Linked DNA regions of Bythopirellula goksoeyrii. The main gene of each other region encodes a partner of the protein of the gene in region 2 in a complex. Links are inferred from orthologs where the notes say so. Each region holds a gene or a part of one and is shown on either strand. Other genes may lie near its edges. The genes, in order: ctaD and coxB.

Region 1 (3,336 bases), 4.7 Mb from region 2 along the record:
TGCCTAGCAGCGTGCAGCCGAGGCAGGCGGAGAACAAATAGGCGATGCCGCGCAAGGGGTCGAGTCGGTAGCGAGCGCAAGGTGCATAGATCGGCCACCAGAACGCCAGACCTGCCAGGACGAGCGAAAGGTCACGCAGGAGTCCGACCGCTGGCCGCTGGGCGGCGGTGCTGCACAGGGTGGGGACATGCCAGAACCACATTGCGCCCACACCACAAATCCAGCCGATCGATGCAATCGCCAGCAGTCTGCCGAAGCGGTCGAACTTTGGGCGGTTGAACCATTGTGACATTTGCTGCTTGGGTAAACTCAGCAAAATGCACAGCGGAACCACCAAGAGCAGCACGAGATGCTGCACCATGTGGGCACTGAAGAGATAACCGTCGGACAACACGCCCACAGGTGATACGAATGCCAAGGTTAAGGCAATGAGCCCCAGCAGAAAGATTGCCAGTTGAGTACGGCTACGACCGCGCGCAAGAATTAAATAGCCAACTAGCAGCATGACTACCACGAGCCACACCGGCGAAGTCCAGTACCATAATTTTTCGCTCATCATGACTGGAATACTCCTAGATAAATGATCGAGAAAACCACGATCCATACGACGTCGACGAAATGCCAATAGACGCCAATCGCCTCATAGGGTTTGGCGTGTTCTTGGGTGAGATGGTTCTGTCGGCCCAGGGTGTACATGATCGCCAGAGCAATGACGCCGGCGGTAACGTGTAGCCCATGAAAACCCGTGACGGTGAAAAACGTCGAGGCAAACAGATTGCGGTCGATCGTGATGTCGTTAGCAATAAGACCGTAGTATTCCCAGCCCTGGCCAATGAGAAAGGTGATGCCTAGCAGGATAGTTGTCCCCAGCCAGAACAAGAATGGCCCGCGACGTCCGACTCGCAAGCACCGTTCCGAGATCCAGAACGTCAGGCTGCTGGCGATCAAGATCAAGCTGAAAACACCCGTGCGATTCACATCGAGCGAGTTCTCTGCCGTGGGCCCATCACCGGTGGCTTGTGAGTTAAACACGACATAGGTCACCAACAACAGCACAAAGAACACCGCTTCGGAAATCACGAAAGCCCAGGCGCAGACTTTCGCCCGATCGGGGCGACGGCCACGGTCTTCGGGGGTCTTGGCAAACTTCCAGTCGGCAAGATCGGGATGCTGCTGGTCCCAAACGGGGCGACGGCTTTTTATTTCGGGGAGTGTGTCAAAGTTGGTTTCTGGCGGAGGGGAAGTCGTCGCCCATTCCAGAGTGAAGGCGTCCCAAGGATTGTTGCCTGCCCTTTCGCCATGGAGCAGGCTCTTGGCAATATTCCAGATGAGCACAAGCGTCCCCGCCACCATGAAGATCACCGAAAACGAAGAAATGCCGTTGAGCAGGGCCCAGCCAGGATTGTCGGCATAGGTGTAGACGCGACGAGGCATTCCCATGGCACCCAAGAAATGTTGGACCATGAACGTGCCATTAAAGCCGACCAGCCAGAGCCAGAACTGCCATTTGCCCAGCCGCTCGTCGAGCATGCGGCCGGTCATCTTGGGGAACCAATAGTAAGTTGCCGCGAAGATGGCAAACACCACCCCGCCGATCAGTACATAGTGGAAGTGCGCAACAACGAAATAGGTGTCGGTCATTTGCCAATCGATCGGCACGGCAGCAAACATGACGCCCGTCAGGCCACCGATCACGAACTGGATCAGGAACGCGATGGCGAACAGCATCGACGTGGTGAGCCGAATCGAGCCGCCCCACATGGTGGCGGTCCAGTTGAAGATCTTCACGCCGGTCGGTAGGGCAATGAGCATCGTCATCGCGGAGAAGAAGATATTAGCACTCGTTCCCAGCCCCACAGCAAACATGTGGTGGGCCCACACACTGTAGCTCAGCAGGAGAATGACCGTCGAAGACCCCGCCACGAAGGCATAGCCGTAAATGGGTTTACGGGAAAAGACGGGAATCACTTCTGAGACCATGGCAAACGCCGGCAAAGCGAAGACGTAGACCTCCGGGTGTCCAAAAATCCAGAAGAAATGTTGCCACAACAGGGCCGAACCACCTCGCACCGGCTCGAAGAATGCCGCTTCCAACCAGCGATCGACGCACAGCAGTGCCATCGCGGAGTTGAGCGGCGGAATGGTCACCACGATCAACATCGCTTGCATCAGCATGATCCACACAAACAACGGCACGCGTTGCAAACTCATTCCGGGGGCGCGCATGCACAATACGGTTGCCACGATGTTAATCGCGCCCGCGATCGATCCCACACCCATCACAATGAGGCCGACAAGCCAGTAGTCGATTCCCGGTCCCAAGCTGTAAGGCTTGGTGGAGAGAGGTGCATAGGAAAACCAGCCCGCATTCGGTGCTGCGCCCGTGAGGAAGCTGAAGTACAAGAGGAACGCCCCAAAGGGCAACATCCAGAAACTCATCGCATTGAGTCGGGGGAAGGCAACGTCCTTAGCACCGATCATCAGGGGAACCAGATAGTTGGAAAATCCGGTGAAAAACGGCATGCCCACCAGGAACACCATGGTCGTGCCATGCATGGTGAACAGTTGGTTGAACACCTCGGGCGACAGGAACGTGTTGTTGGGTATCGCCAACTGGGTACGAATTAAGACCGCTTCGATGCCACCCACCAATAGAAAGAAGACGGCCAGCAGAATGTAGAGGATGCCCACCCGTTTGTGGTCCACCGTGGAGACCCAGGAGAGCAATCCCGTGGTGGAGTCCACTTCAACGGGTTCGTAGGGTGTGGCGACGTCGGTGCTCAATCTAAAGACTCCAGATATGCGGCGATTTGGCTCGCCTCGTCTTCGGTGAGTTTGAAGTCTGGCATTTTGCATCCCGGTTTGATTGCCTGGGGATTCTTCAACCACAGAGTGAGGTTCTCAGTCGAGTTCTTGAGCACGCCAGCGCCGATCTCCTTGCGGGATGCGATTCGTGTGAGATTGGGGCCAATAGTCGCTTGGGCGACGGTCCCCTCGACGGTATGACAATTCGAGCAGGTGTGGGCGAAGAAAAGTTTTTCACCCTTCACCGCATCCGACTCGGTTGATGTGCCGGGGGCAACCTTTTCACCCGCTTCCCACTTGGTGAATTCTTCAGGTTCGAGGGCATAGACCTTGAAACCCATCCAGGCGTGTTGATTGCCACAATATTCGGCGCAGCGACCTTGGTAGGTGCCTGGTTTTGTAGCTTCGAGCCAAATATAGTTTTCGCGCCCCGGGATGACGTCCATCTTGCGGGCAAGTTGCGGAACCCAGAAGCAATGGATCACGTCAGCCGACTGCAGTTTGACCCGTAGCTTCTTCCCCGTGGGAATA
Region 2 (3,157 bases):
GCTATGAAACAAAATATCTGAATACCCGTCGGAATCGCCACAGCTTGTGAGGCAGCCGAGAAGATACCAATGGAAATGCCTGGCAATCCAGTTGTAAACATGTGATGTACCCAGAGGCCAAAACTCAAGAAGCCAGTGCCTACAGCAGATAAGACGATCCAGCTATAGCCCATCATGGGTAGGCGGGCAAAAGTCGGAACGATCATCGCAATCAACGCCACCGAAGGGAGAAAAACGATATAAACCTCGGGGTGACCAAAGATCCAAAACAAGTGTTGCCACAAAAGTGGATCGCCTCCCCGGTCGGGATCGAAGAACGGCCAATCAAAGGCCCGTTCCATCTCCATCAGTAAATCACCGGCGATGAGCGGAGGAAAAGCAAACAGAATCATCCCTGCCACCACCAAGATATACCAGGAATAAAGTGGAATCAGATTGATTCTCATCCCAGGGGGACGACATTTAACCACACCGACGATCAACTCGACCGCTGCTGCAATCGAGGCGACTTCTATAAATGAAAGCCCCAGCAACCAGATATCAGCACCAACTCCTGTTTGATACTTTGTCGTCAAAGGTGGATACATGAACCATCCTCCTCGCGGAGCAGCGTCGAAGAAGAGCGAACCACATACAAACAACCCACCTAACAGGAAACTCCAGAATCCGTAGGCTGACAAACGGGGAAAGGGAAGATCTCGTGCACCGAGCATTTCGGGTAAGATCATGATCGAAAAGGCTTCGAAGATCGGAACAGCAAACAGAAACATCATCACGGATCCGTGCATGGTAAAAATCTGGTTGTACTCGTCTGCCGTCAGAAAATCATTGTTCGGAACCGCAAGCTGGATCCGCATCAACAGTGCCAGAACTCCTCCGAACAGGAAAAAACAACAAGCTGCAACCGTATACCATAAACCGACTTCGGTGTTGTTCACCGCAGACCAATAGCGCCAGCCGGTAGGAGTCTTCCACGCATCGAGAAGCCTGCTCCGTTGTGCCTGCTGGACTTCAAGAGGTGGTGCTTCAGCAAGAGGTTCCGGATCAATGTGACTCATTGAAGACCCTCCAAATACGTAGCGAGTGCATGAAGCTGATCTTCTGGCAGCATATCGAAGGGCGGCATCTTGGCGCCGGGTTTCACTAAACCAGGATTGGAGATCCAAGTCTTGAACTCCTCAAATTCATTCTGAAGTGCGCCAGCAGCAAGAGACCGGCGGCTACCCACATGAGTCAAATCGGGACCAATCACGCCCTGAGCATCGGTGCCTCGCACCGTGTGACACGCATGGCAGCCAGTTTCCAGAAACAAGCGCTGACCATGCTGAGCCAGCCGAGTATTGGGAACCTCGGCAGTCGCTTGCTGACTCTTCAACCAGAGCTCAAACTCTTCTCGCTCCATCACCATGACATCGAAATTCATCAGCGCGTGGGAATTTCCACAGAATTCAGCACACGCACCGCGAAAGAAACCTGTTTTGGTTGGTTCCAGTTTCAATCTGGTCTCGCGCCCCGGAAACATATCGATTTTTCCACCCAAAGAAGGGATCCAGAAAGAATGAATCACGTCATCACTTGCCAATCGAAACTCAACTGGCTCCCCCACAGGCAAGCGAACTTCGTTTGCAAGTTCAACCGTCGGCCCTTCCCTCATTGGATAGCGGACTCTCCACCACCACATCTTGCCATGAACCTCAATTCGCAGCGCATCTGGGGGTGCTGGCGCGAGAAGCTCCGGCAACATCGGCAAGCTGTAGAGAAGCAGCCCAGCGAGTACCAGAGTCGGACCAACCGCTCCTCCCCCAATGATCAGAAAGCGGATGCGGCGGTCGCTGTGTCGCTTGGCTTCTGTCGAAACTGCATAGATCGCCAGACAAATCGTGCCTAACCAGATGAACACCCCACCGAGTATCATCCACCAAAGCAAGCTGGAAATCTCTTCGGCTCCCTTTCCAGCAGCTTGCAGGGTAGATTGCGGTCCGCTGCAACCGGAAAGTAACACCAGTGCCATGCCGGAGAATAGAAGTGAGAATCCCCTTTCTGCAGTACGCATAACTCCATCATACTGCCATTTCCTGACATTACGACTACGACAGTTTGTCGCATGCTGTTTCAGTTCTATGACTGATCAGATGGTCAGACTTTATACAAGTCAGACAGGCACTCATCGACGCGATGTCGTCGATTGCTGCGCATCGTTCTTAGGCGATCACCAAAGAAGGGTTGGACACTCTGTATAACAAGTGCATAAGGGCGCTAGGGAATTCAGGCCAACTACTACCAGCTATACTGATTGGAAAAGGAGAAGAGCACTCCCTGAGGTGACCTGTCCACCAATCGAGCACTCAGGAAACGAGGCTCGATTGCCTCTATGTGTGCTGCCGCTATCTGTTGCCTCAAAGCAGGTCCAAAAAATGCCGCTCACTCCAACAGTACATCGCGATGCTCGGCCAGCACCGATAAACGGAACAAACCAGTCATCGCGGCTGGCACAAAATAGAAGATTTTGAGTGTAGCGGAGGAGGACTAAATAATACTTCCGTATAATGTTCGAATGCAAACTGTGCAGGGCAAGAAAAAGACCCCTCAGGAAATCTCCGAAGGGGTCATGAGTCATCGATACTAGCGGACTACTGAGGCCTTCTACGCTTATACAATTGAATCCTCGGCAGTAGTAGGCTTCTTTGTAAAAAACCGGCGCCGCAGTGCAGGGCCACCGATCCCAAGCACACCAGCCAGCAAGACGCACAAACCAGCACTGGCCTCTGGAACCGCGACAGCCGCCCCAGTCACCCCACCACCCCAAACGACATCGGGGTCGTGGTCGAGATATGCGCCAGAATTGCCGAAGTAAAGCGAACTGACACTGGTTCCACCGGCAACACTCAAACTTGAGAGGTCCAGTCCGTAGACATAGACACCGAAAGTGGTAGAGGAACCGCCGACTTCGCTATCCGTCAGGAAGTCGAGCGGCACAAAGTCAACGTAGGTGCCGGTGGTTCCACTAAGGCTAGCCGCTACAAGTTCCAACTGAGTATTTGTGGGATCGTCAAAGTCGACCGTACTACTCCCGTTTGTCGGTGTACCACCAGATTCAAAAATGATGATGTCGATACCTGGATTATTAAAGATCGGGTTCAGAAAACTACCTGTGATG

Evidence for each region.
Region 1: the proteins of coxB (region 2) and ctaD are in contact, whole or in part, in a solved structure (PDB 7CUB), measured with the Escherichia coli proteins. The link is inferred for Bythopirellula goksoeyrii from one-to-one orthologs.

The regions. Positions count from the first base shown.
Region 1 is NZ_CP042913.1:5,447,430-5,450,765, reverse strand. The notes cover bases 171-3,184. They hold ctaD (cytochrome c oxidase subunit I), read right to left. Parts: upstream 2,785-3,184; coding sequence 556-2,784; downstream 171-555. Other genes in these bases: coxB (cytochrome c oxidase subunit II), read right to left, coding at 2,781-3,184; Pr1d_RS21560 (cytochrome c oxidase assembly protein), read right to left, coding at 171-559. Outside these bases: more of Pr1d_RS21560, read right to left, coding at 1-170; more of coxB, read right to left, coding at 3,185-3,336. UniProt on the Escherichia coli protein: Cytochrome bo(3) ubiquinol oxidase is the terminal enzyme in the aerobic respiratory chain of E.coli that predominates when cells are grown at high aeration.
Region 2 is NZ_CP042913.1:769,183-772,339, reverse strand. Bases 55-2,889 are described here. They hold coxB (cytochrome c oxidase subunit II), read right to left. Parts: upstream 2,054-2,889; coding sequence 1,055-2,053; downstream 55-1,054. Other genes in these bases: Pr1d_RS03010 (hypothetical protein), read right to left, coding at 2,650-2,889; ctaD (cytochrome c oxidase subunit I), read right to left, coding at 55-1,058. Outside these bases: more of ctaD, read right to left, coding at 1-54; more of Pr1d_RS03010, read right to left, coding at 2,890-3,157. UniProt on the Escherichia coli protein: Cytochrome bo(3) ubiquinol terminal oxidase is the component of the aerobic respiratory chain of E.coli that predominates when cells are grown at high aeration.